2 regions of the Ramlibacter pinisoli genome follow, and region 2 is predicted to be linked to the other one. Evidence: predicted binding sites of a transcription regulator. Region 2 holds the regulator's gene; the other holds the start of a gene.
What was found. Region 2 encodes HrcA, which represses chaperone genes, less so after heat shock. Its sites were predicted from a motif close to TTAGCACTCNNNNNNNNNGAGTGCTAA; they were not measured.
Positions count from the first base shown of each region.

Region 1: the regulator HrcA is predicted to act here: its motif matches at 3,709-3,735, upstream of groES (co-chaperone GroES).

Region 1 covers NZ_WSEL01000003.1:2,377,753-2,383,057, reverse strand. The annotation lists gene pgi (glucose-6-phosphate isomerase) at 1-1,114, shown strand, start outside; gene GON04_RS12780 (DUF805 domain-containing protein) at 1,166-1,534, shown strand; gene groL (chaperonin GroEL) at 1,634-3,280, opposite strand; gene groES (co-chaperone GroES) at 3,334-3,624, opposite strand; gene GON04_RS27185 (DUF11 domain-containing protein) at 4,346-5,305, shown strand, end outside.
Region 2 covers NZ_WSEL01000003.1:2,056,058-2,061,362, forward strand. The annotation lists tRNA gene GON04_RS11175 (tRNA-Ile) at 1,404-1,480, opposite strand; gene hrcA (heat-inducible transcriptional repressor HrcA) at 1,516-2,517, opposite strand; gene GON04_RS11185 (NAD kinase) at 2,563-3,462, shown strand; gene recN (DNA repair protein RecN) at 3,459-5,111, shown strand; gene rapZ (RNase adapter RapZ) at 5,108-5,305, shown strand, end outside.

The DNA of each region.
Region 1 (5,305 bases), 320 kb from region 2:
CGGCATCGGCGGCTCCGACCTGGGGCCGCAGATGGCCGTGCTGGCGCTCGACACCCTGGTCACGCCGGGCAAGCGCTTCCACTTCGTCTCCAACGTCGACGGCCATGAACTGGCCGCGGTGCTGCGCGGACTGCGGCCGGAGAGCACGCTGTTCCTGGTCGCCTCCAAGACCTTCACCACCATCGAGACCATGACCAATGCCCGCTCGGCGCGGCAGTGGTTCACGCAGGCTGGCGGCAGCGACGTTGCGCGGCATTTCGCCGCCCTCACCACCAACGTGCAGGCCGCCGCCGAGTTCGGCATCGAGCGCACCTTCGGCTTCTGGGACTGGGTGGGCGGCCGCTATTCGCTCTGGTCGGCCATCGGCCTGCCGGTCGCCATCGCGATCGGCGGCGCCGGCTTCCGCGCGCTGCTGGCCGGCGCGCACGCCATGGACGAGCACGTGCGAGCCGCGCCGCTGGAGGGCAACCTGCCGCTGCGGCTGGCCCTGCTGGATGTCTGGTACCGCAACTTCCATGGCTTCACCAGTCGCAGCGTGGCGCCGTACCACAGCGCCCTGCGGCGCTTGCCTGCCTACCTGCAGCAGCTCGAGATGGAGAGCAACGGCAAGCGGGTCGACCGCCAGGGCCGGGTGCTGCCGTTCGCCACCGCGCCGGTGGTGTGGGGCGAGCCCGGCACCAACGGCCAGCACGCCTACTTCCAGATGCTGCACCAGGGCACGGACGTGGTGCCGGTGGAGTTCATCGCGGCGCGCGAGGCGGCCCATGACCTGCCCGGCCACCAGCCGCAGCTGCTGGCCAACGTGCTGGCCCAGGCCCAGGCGCTGATGCTCGGCAAGGCCGACCCCGGCGGCCACAAGCACTTTCCCGGCAACCGGCCGAGCACCATGCTGCTGCTGGAGCGGCTCGATCCGGCCAGCCTGGGGGCGCTGATCGCGCTTTACGAGCACCGCGTCTTCTTCGCCGGCGCGCTGTGGGGCATCAACAGCTTCGACCAGTGGGGCGTGGAGCTCGGCAAGGTGCTGGCCAGGGACATCGCACCGCGCCTGGCATCGGGCGACGTGGCCGGGCTGGATGCGTCGACGGCCGCGCTGGTCGCGCGCTTGCGGGGCTGAGCGGCGGTCCTATGATCCGGACCGGGCGCTGGTGCCCGGAGGAGGGACTGCATGGATTTCGTTGAGTCGATCAAGACCTGCCTGCGCAAGTACGCGGCGTTCAACGGGCGCGCGAGCCGGCCGGAGTACTGGTGGTTCGCGCTGTTCTATTTCCTGGTGTCCGTGGTCGCGGCGATGTTCAGCGACGTGCTCAACGCGCTCGTCGGGGTGGCGGTGCTGTTGCCGTCGCTCGCGGTGGGCACCCGCCGCCTGCACGACATCGGCAAGAGCGGCTGGTTCCAGCTGGTCTGGTTCATCCCGCTGATCGGCTGGGCGCTGATGATCTACTGGCTCGTGCAACCCACCGGTCCGGCCAACGAGTACGGCACCGGTCCCGAGCTGCCGCGCAACGACCCGCTCGAGATCCCGCCGGGCCTCTGACCCCCGGGCGCAGCCAAGAAAAAAGCCGGGCAGTGCCCGGCTTTTTCGTCTGCATCGCAGCAACGTCCGCAGGCGCGTCGCGCCCGCGGAGCGTCGGACTTACATGTCCATGCCGCCCATGCCACCCATGCCACCCATGCCGCCGCCGGGCATCGCCGGGGCTTCATCTTTGGGGGCCTCGGCAACCATCGCCTCGGTCGTCAGCATCAGCGACGCGACGGACGCGGCGTTCTGCAGCGCGGTGCGGGTGACCTTGGTGGGATCCAGGATGCCCATCTCGATCATGTCGCCGTAGGTGTCGTTGGCGGCGTTGAAGCCGTAGTTGCCCTTGCCGTTCAGCACGGAGTTGACCACCACGGAAGCCTCGCCACCGGCGTTGAAGACGATCTCGCGCAGGGGCGCTTCGATGGCCTTGAGCACCAGCTTGATGCCGGCGTCCTGGTCGGCGTTGTCGCCCTTGATCTCGCCGGCGGCCTGCTTGGCGCGCAGCAGCGCGACGCCACCACCGGCCACGATGCCTTCTTCCACCGCAGCGCGGGTGGCGTGCAGGGCGTCTTCGACGCGGGCCTTCTTTTCCTTCATCTCGACTTCGGTGGCGGCACCGACCTTGATGACGGCCACGCCGCCGGCCAGCTTGGCCACGCGCTCTTGCAGCTTCTCGCGGTCGTAGTCGCTGGTGGCTTCCTCGATCTGGACGCGGATCTGCTTGACGCGCGCTTCGATGTCACCAGCGGCGCCGGCGCCGTCGATGATGGTGGTGTTTTCCTTGCCCACTTCGATGCGCTTGGCCTGGCCCAGGTCGGCCAGCGTCGCCTTCTCGAGCGTCAGGCCCACTTCCTCGGCGATGACCTTGCCGCCCGTCAGGATGGCGATGTCTTCCAGCATGGCCTTGCGGCGGTCGCCGAAGCCCGGCGCCTTGACGGCCACGACCTTCAGGATGCCGCGGATGGTGTTGACCACCAGGGTCGCCAGCGCCTCGCCTTCGACTTCTTCCGCGATGATCAGCAGCGGACGGCCGGCCTTGGCCACCTGCTCCAGCGTGGGCAGCAGGTCACGGATGTTGCTGATCTTCTTGTCGAACAGCAGCACGAACGGGTTCTCGAGGAGAGCCGACTGCTTTTCCGGGTTGTTGATGAAGTAGGGCGAGAGGTAGCCGCGGTCGAACTGCATGCCTTCGACGACGTCCAGCTCGTTGTTCAGGCTCTTGCCGTCTTCGACGGTGATGACGCCTTCCTTGCCGACCTTGTCCATCGCGTCGGCGATGATCTTGCCGATCGACTCGTCGCTGTTGGCCGAGATCGAACCGACCTGGGCGATCTCCTTGGAGGTCGTGGTCGGCTTGGAGGCCTTCTTCAGCTGGTCGGTGAGCTGCACCACGGCCTTGTCGATGCCGCGCTTGAGGTCCATCGGGTTCATGCCGGCGGCCACGTACTTCATGCCTTCGCGCACGATGGCCTGGGCCAGCACGGTGGCGGTGGTGGTGCCGTCACCGGCGTTGTCGCTGGTCTTGGAAGCGACTTCCTTGACCATCTGGGCGCCCATGTTCTGGAGCTTGTCCTTGAGCTCGATCTCCTTGGCGACCGAGACACCGTCCTTGGTGACGGTGGGGGCGCCGAACGAGCGCTCGAGCACGACGTTGCGGCCCTTCGGGCCCAGGGTGACCTTGACGGCGTTGGCCAGGATGTTCACGCCTTCGACCATGCGGGCGCGGGCGTCGCCGCCGAAAATGACGTCTTTAGCTGCCATGTGGATGACTCCGGAAATTCAGTGAATGGAAGGGGATGACAGGAGGCTGGGGCTCAGCGCTCGACGACCGCGAACAGATCGTCTTCCTTCATGACGAGCAGCTCGTCGCCGTCGACCTTGACGGTCTGGCCGCTGTACTTGCCGAACAGCACGCGATCGCCCACCTTGATGTTCAAGGCGATCAGTTCACCCTTGTCGCTCTTGCGGCCCGGGCCGACGGCCAGCACCTCACCCTGGTCGGGCTTCTCGGCGGCGTTGTCGGGGATGACGATGCCGGAGGCGGTCTTGGTCTCTTGTTCCAGGCGCTTGACGATCACGCGATCGTGCAGAGGGCGAAGTTTCATTGCATCTCCTTGGGGGTTGGACATCAAAAAGCGCCAACAAAAGTTAGCGCTTCCTAATTGGACGGGAGGGCGCCGGCTGGTCTGCTAGCACTCATCTCCTGCGAGTGCTAATGATAGGGCTTTCCGTGTCGGTTGCAAGCCCCCGGGGCTGTCGGACGGGGCCTGCCTGCGGGGCTTGCTGCGCGGCGGGCGCCCATTGGCTCCGTCGGCTGCTCCGGTCTGGCAGCCAGCATCGGCGCCGGCGCACCCCTGAAGCCGCTGACGCGATCGACCGCCCATCCTCTGCAAGACCGGAGCCGGCTGCGTCCAGGGAAGCCGGACGCCTGTTACAAAGTTTCAGGGGAGGGGCCCTTCCTCGGCCGACTGCTCCCGCGACCCAACGGCCCCCGTCGCGGTGACCAAGGACAGCGTTCGGCCTGCACCTTTTGCCGACCCGGCGGCCTGAATCCAGCCGTCTCACGCGGGGCAAGCGCCTCGCAGCGCTGCTTTTCGGCGCGCAAATACAACAGCCAGCGCGGCAAACCGTCATGCCCCACCTAGGGCGTGGGCTAACTCATCCTTAAGTCGGAACCCTATGCTAACCTCAGTAACAACTTGTAATCCCGTCGTTACATAAAGACAAGCGCCCCGGCCAAGCGGTCGTTCCGGGCTCCTCGTCGACGGGGAACGTCAAAGCGGGACTCGAGCGGTGAGGGGTTGTCGAAGGGACGCGGGCCGGGGCGTGATTGTCCGGTGGGTGGTGCTGGTCGTGGGCCTGCTGGCGGGCATGTCCGCCGCATGGGCCGCCGGCACCCCGGCCGGCTCGGCCATCCGCAACACCGCCGTCCTCAACTACTCGATCGGCGGCACGCCCAGCGTGGCATCGGCCAGTTCCCTGCCGGTGATCGTCGCGCGGGTCCTTGCCGTCACCGTGACCTGGCAGGACAGCACGGCCGTGCCCTCGGCTTCGCCCGACACGCTGCGCCCGCTGGCCTTCGTCGTCACCAACACCGGCAACGCCGCCGACACCTTCCGACTGGTCCGCAACAACGCCGTCGCCGGCGACCAGTTCGACCCGGCCGATGCGGCGCCGGCCGCGATCTGGCTGGAGAGCGGCGGCCAGGCCGGGTTCCAGTCGTCCGGCGCCGCCGCCGACACGATGTACGTCACCGGCGGCAACGACATCACCCTGGCGGCGGACGCCAGCCGCGTGGTGTTCCTGGCCAGCGCCATCCCCGCCGGCCAGCCCACCGGGGCGGCCGGCAGGGCGACGCTGAGCGCCATCTCCACCGCCGTCGGCGCCGGCGCCGCCCCCGGCACCCAGGTGGGCAGCGTGGCCGACGTGCCCATCGTCGTCGGCCGTGGCGGCGGCCAGGCCGCGGCCACCGGCACCTACCTGGTCTCGTCGGTCGCGGTGGGCATCGCCAAGAGCGTGGCGGCCGTGCGCGACCCGGCCGGCGGCGCCAACGTCACCAGCGGCGCGGTCCTCACCTACCGGCTGGTGCTCACCGCCAGCGGCGCCGGCACCGTCACCGGCGTCACCGTCGCCGACCCGCTGCCGGCCACCCTGACCTACGTGCCCGGAAGCATCACCGTGGACGGCGCCGCGCGCACCGACGCCGCCGACGGCGACGACAGCGGCTACGCCGCCGGCACCGTCCAGACCACCTTTCCCACCCTCACCGCGCCAGCCAGCCGCGCG
Region 2 (5,305 bases):
CGTCACTCGCCTTGATGGCAGCGGGGGCCCGGTGCATTGAGTCGGCCGCCCCCCACAGGCGATACCTAGATTTATGCGGCGCGCCAGTGCTCGGGATTGCCCTTGTTAATGTGTCGGACGCGCGCGACCAGCACTTGGGCCGTGCTCCATAGTCTTCGCGGCCTTGACCGCCGCTTCTTGAGTGGGGTAAGGCCCCTTGCTCGCAGTGCTGGCGCCGTAGTCGATCTCGTAGTGAGTAATAGTCCCGCCACCAGTCGGCTTGGGCTCAATAAAGACTCGTGTCATACAAAGCTCAGAAAAAAGAAATAGGAGACCCAGACTGCCCAACTAAATTGAACAGACGTCACTTTATTTGCTTTGAAGTGATACTTGAATGCAGCAGAGCTCCATTCAGCATCTAAACTGAGCTCGCTCAGGTCGCAACCCCGAGCGAGCCAGTTAGGTACGCAACAACATCACTGCGGTTGCGAGCGTGAAAACGCCGCCGGCCACAGACCGAATGAAGCGGAAAAGCATGTTGAGCTCCCTTCTGGCCAGCCGAAGCTCTGGCCTAGGTGTCCTGCCGGACTTGTTGCACTAGAACCCTCGACGTCTGATCCACGTCGGGGGTTTCTTTTTGCCCTTGCTAGGGGCCGAATCAATATACAACCGCCCCACTGATGGGCCGGTGGCATCGTGTAGGACGATGTGCGATTTCACTGTAGGTCGGCCATCGCCAAGAAGGGCCCAGAGGATTGCTCAGCTCGAGCCGGTGCTGTTCCTGATCCACGACGTACCGGGATCGGGTGGCCATCCTCCGGCCGATCCGCGGCCGGACTACGCGGTAGTGACTGAGCGCTTCACGGTCCCAAGGTCTTCGTGCAGCGCTACGTGTCGTCGTCATTCATGGAGCACGTCGGCCGTTACAGCAGCCTTGCTCTGCCGACAGCGTAGGGTTACTGGAAGCTCGCCAACCCCCTGCCTGGTGCAGAAGCGCGAAGGTGTCGAGATGCTCGATTTCCTGCAGGTGCAGTTGCACGGGCCGTCAAACGCGTTGGGGGCGCGAGCACGGCGGGCGATCTCCGACAGCGCCGTCTCGGCCGCCTGCAGGTGTCCCCGTACGCCCATGATGGCGCCCCACCCGTTTGTGTTCGATCGAGAGGCCCAGCTTTCACAGGAGCCGGCCAGCACACACCACCGGTCTTCGGAACCCAAGCCTTCGCGCATGGCCCGAAAGCTGGCCCTTCCTTCCATTGCCGCGGGAGTGAGTCGCCGGCCCTCTGTTCCCCTCTGAAGCGCCCCATTGAACGACCGTCGAGACACTCATATTCGACGCGTACAAAGACGAAGGCCGCGCCAAGCCTGTCACCAGACTGTCGCCAGAGACAGGCGCTCCTCTTTCGATAGCACTAGGGGCCGGATTTTGGTAGGGCGTGCTGGGCTCGAACCAGCGACCAAGGGATTATGAGTCCCCTGCTCTAACCAACTGAGCTAACGCCCCCTGCGGACGATTGTAGGGAGCGCGCCGGGCAGCCCCTATTTGTGGTGGCTCAGTGCGTTGCTCACCAGGCGCGACGTGATGTCCACGATCTGGATCATCCGGTCGTAGGGCATGCGGGTGGGCCCGATGACGCCCAGCGTGCCGACGACCTGGCCGTCCACCTCGTATGGGGCGCTGACGACCGACAGCTCCTCGAACGGCACGAACTTGCTCTCGCCGCCGATGAAGATGCGCACGCCCGCGGCCTGGCTGGAGATGTCGAGCAGGCGCATCAGCTGGGTCTTCTGCTCGAACAGCTCGAATGCCTTGCGCAGGTGCGACATGTCGCTGGAGAAGTCGGACACCGCCAGCAGGTTGCGCTCGCCGGAGATCACCACGTCGTCCTGCTGCGACATGGCCTCCGAACTGGCGTCGACGGCGGTCTGCATCAGCTGCACGATTTCGCCGCGCAGCCGCTCGACCTCGCCCTTGAGCCGCTCGCGCACCTGCTCGATGGCCAGGCCGGCGTAGTGGGTGTTGATGTAGTTGGCGGCTTCGACCAGCTGGTTCTGGGTGTGGTCGGTCTCGGTGAACACCACCCGGTTCTGCACGTCGCCCTCGGGCGACACGATGATCACCAGGAAGCGCCGCTCCGACAGGCGCAGGAACTCGATGTGGCGGAACACCGAACTGCGCCGTGGCGCCATGACGACACCCACGAACTGCGACAGGTTGGACAACAGCTGGGCGGCGTTGGCGATGACGCGCTGCGGCTGGTCGGCCGGCAGGCTGGGCGCCATGAACTGCTCGCGCTGCACGGTGAGCATGGTGTCCACGAACAGGCGGTAGCCGCGCGCGGTGGGGATGCGGCCGGCCGAGGTGTGGGGGCTGGCGATGAACCCGAGCTCCTCGAGGTCGGACATCACGTTGCGGATGGTGGCCGGCGACAGCTCCAGCCCCGAGGCGCGCGACAGGGTGCGCGAGCCGACCGGCTGCCCGTCGGCGATATAGCGCTCGACCAGCGCTTTCAACAACAACTTGGCACGGTCATCGAGCATGGTGCGGAGGCCTCGCAGGAATTTTAATGATGTAATTTGCCCACGATGAACTCCGTGTTCCACCAGGTCGCGCTGATCGGCAAGTACCACGCCGGGGCCGGTGGCACGGCGGCGGCGGCGTCCAACCGCGCCGCGCTGGAGGACATCGCGCAATTCCTGGTGGCCGAAGGCTGCGACGTGGCCATCGAACACGACACGGCCAGCGCCTCGGGCATTGTCGGCTATCCGGTCCTGGATGTCGCCGCCATCGGCACCCAGTGCGACCTGGGCCTGGTGATCGGCGGCGACGGCACCATGCTGGGTATCGGCCGCCGGCTCGCGCGCCACGGCGTGCCCCTGATCGGCATCAACCAGGGCCGCCTCGGCTTCATCACCGATATTCCGCTCGACCGCTACCGGCAGGTCCTGGCGCCCATGCTGCGGGGGGAACACGAAGAGGACCGCCGCAGCCTCATGCAGGCCTGCGTCATGCGCGACGGCCGCTGCGTGTTCAAGGCCCAGGCCATGAACGACGTGGTGGTCAACCGGGGCGCCACCTCCGGCATGGTCGAACTGCGGGTCGAGGTCGATGGCCACTTCGTCGCCAGCCAGCGCGCCGACGGCCTGATCGTCGCCACCCCCACGGGGTCCACCGCATACTCCCTGTCCGCGGGCGGTCCCCTGCTGCACCCCGCCAACCCGGTCTGGGTGCTGGTGCCGATCGCGCCGCACACGCTGTCCAACCGTCCCATCGTCATCCCGGACAGCGGCGAGATCGCCATCGAGCTGGTGGCGGGCCGCGATGCCAGCGCCAACTTCGACATGCAATCGCTGGCTTCGCTGCTGCATGGCGACCGCATCCTGGTCAAGCGCTCCGACCACCAGGTGCGGTTCCTGCATCCGATCGGCTGGACCTATTACGACACGCTGCGCAAGAAGCTGCACTGGAACGAGGGGGGATCGTGAGCCTCAAGCGAATGGCCTTGCGCGATTTCGTCATCGTGCGCGGGCTGGAACTGGACCTGGACGCCGGCTTCACCGTCCTGACCGGTGAGACCGGCGCCGGCAAGTCCATCCTGGTCGACGCCTTGCAACTGGCGCTGGGCGCCCGGGCCGACGTCGGCGTGGTGCGCGAAGGTGCGGCGCGCGCCGAGATCAGCGCCGAGTTCGACCAGCCGCCGGCGCTGGCAGGCTGGCTCGAGGAAGCCGGCTTCGACGGCGGCGACACGCTGCTGCTGCGGCGCAGCATCGACAACCAGGGCAAGAGCCGCGCCTGGGTCAATGGCAGCCCCGCCACCGCCGCACAGTTGCGCGAGCTGGGTGAACGCCTGGTCGACATCCACGGCCAGCATGCCTGGCAGAGCCTCACCCGCCCCGACGCCGTGCGCGACCTGCTCGATGCCTACGCCGGCACGTCCGCCACCCGGCTGCAGCAGCTCTGGCAGCAATGGCGTACCGCCCAGAAGGCTCTTGCCGAAGCCCGGACCGCCCAGGATTCACTCCAGCGCGAACGCGAGCGGCTCGCCTGGCAGATCGGCGAAGTCGACAAGCTGGCCCCCGGGGCCGACGAGTGGGACGACCTGAACACCAGCCACTCGCGGCTGTCGCATGCCCAGGCGCTGCTCGATGCCGCACAGGCCGCCATCGAGGCCCTGCAAGGCGAGGACAGCGGCGCCACGGTGCGGCTGTCCGCGGCCCAGGCCGCCCTGCACGAGCAGCAGCACCTGGAACCGGAGTTCCGCGAGCTGGCCGACGTGCTGGCGTCCAGCCTGGCCCAGGCGGAGGACGCGGCGCACACGCTGCACGCCTACCTGCGCAGGACCGACCTCGACCCGCAGCGGCTCGCGCAACTCGACGAGCGCATGGCGTCCTGGGTGTCGCTGGCGCGCCGCTACAAGCGCCAGCCGGCCGAGTTGCCGGCGCTGCTGGCCGGCTGGAAGGACGACCTCGCCCGTCTCGACGCGGCGGCGGACCTGGCCGCCCTGGAAGCGGCCGAGCAGCGCGCCAGCCAGGCCTACCTGGCCGAAGCGCGGTCGCTGTCCAAGGCCCGCACCAAGGCCGCGCCGCAACTGGCCAAGGCGATCACGCAGGCCATGCAGGGGCTGGGCATGCAGGGCGGGCGCTTCGAGGTGGCCGTGCAACCCTTGCCGGAGCCCACCGCGGCCGGCCTGGACGACATCGCCTTCCTGGTCGCCGGCCATCCCGGCGCGACACCGCGACCGGTCGGCAAGGTGGCCTCGGGCGGCGAGCTCTCGCGCATCGCCCTGGCCATCGCGGTCACCACCAGCCAGCTGGGCACCGCCCAGACCCTGATCTTCGACGAGGTCGACGCCGGCGTCGGCGGTGCGGTGGCCGAAACGGTCGGCCGGCTCATGAAGCAGCTGGGCCGCGACCGCCAGGTGCTGGCGGTCACCCATCTGCCGCAAGTGGCCGCCTGCGCCGACCACCACCTGGTGGTCGCCAAGCAGAGCGGCAAGGCAGGCACCACGAGCAGCGTGGCGCCGGTCCAGGGCGAGCAGCGCGTCGCCGAGGTGGCCCGCATGCTGGGCGGCGAGAGGCTGTCCGGCACCACCCTGGCCCACGCCAAGGAAATGCTGGGCAGCGCAGCGGCATGAGCCTCGACCTCGTCCTCATCACCGGCATGTCCGGCTCGGGCAAGTCGGTCGCCCTGCGCGCCCTGGAGGACGCCGGCTACTACTGCGTGGACAACCTCCCGCCCGAGCTGCTGCTGTCGTTCGTCGCGCTCGAGCAGGCCAACAAGGGCAAGCAGGTCGCCATCGCCATGGACGTGCGCAGCGCCACGTCCCTG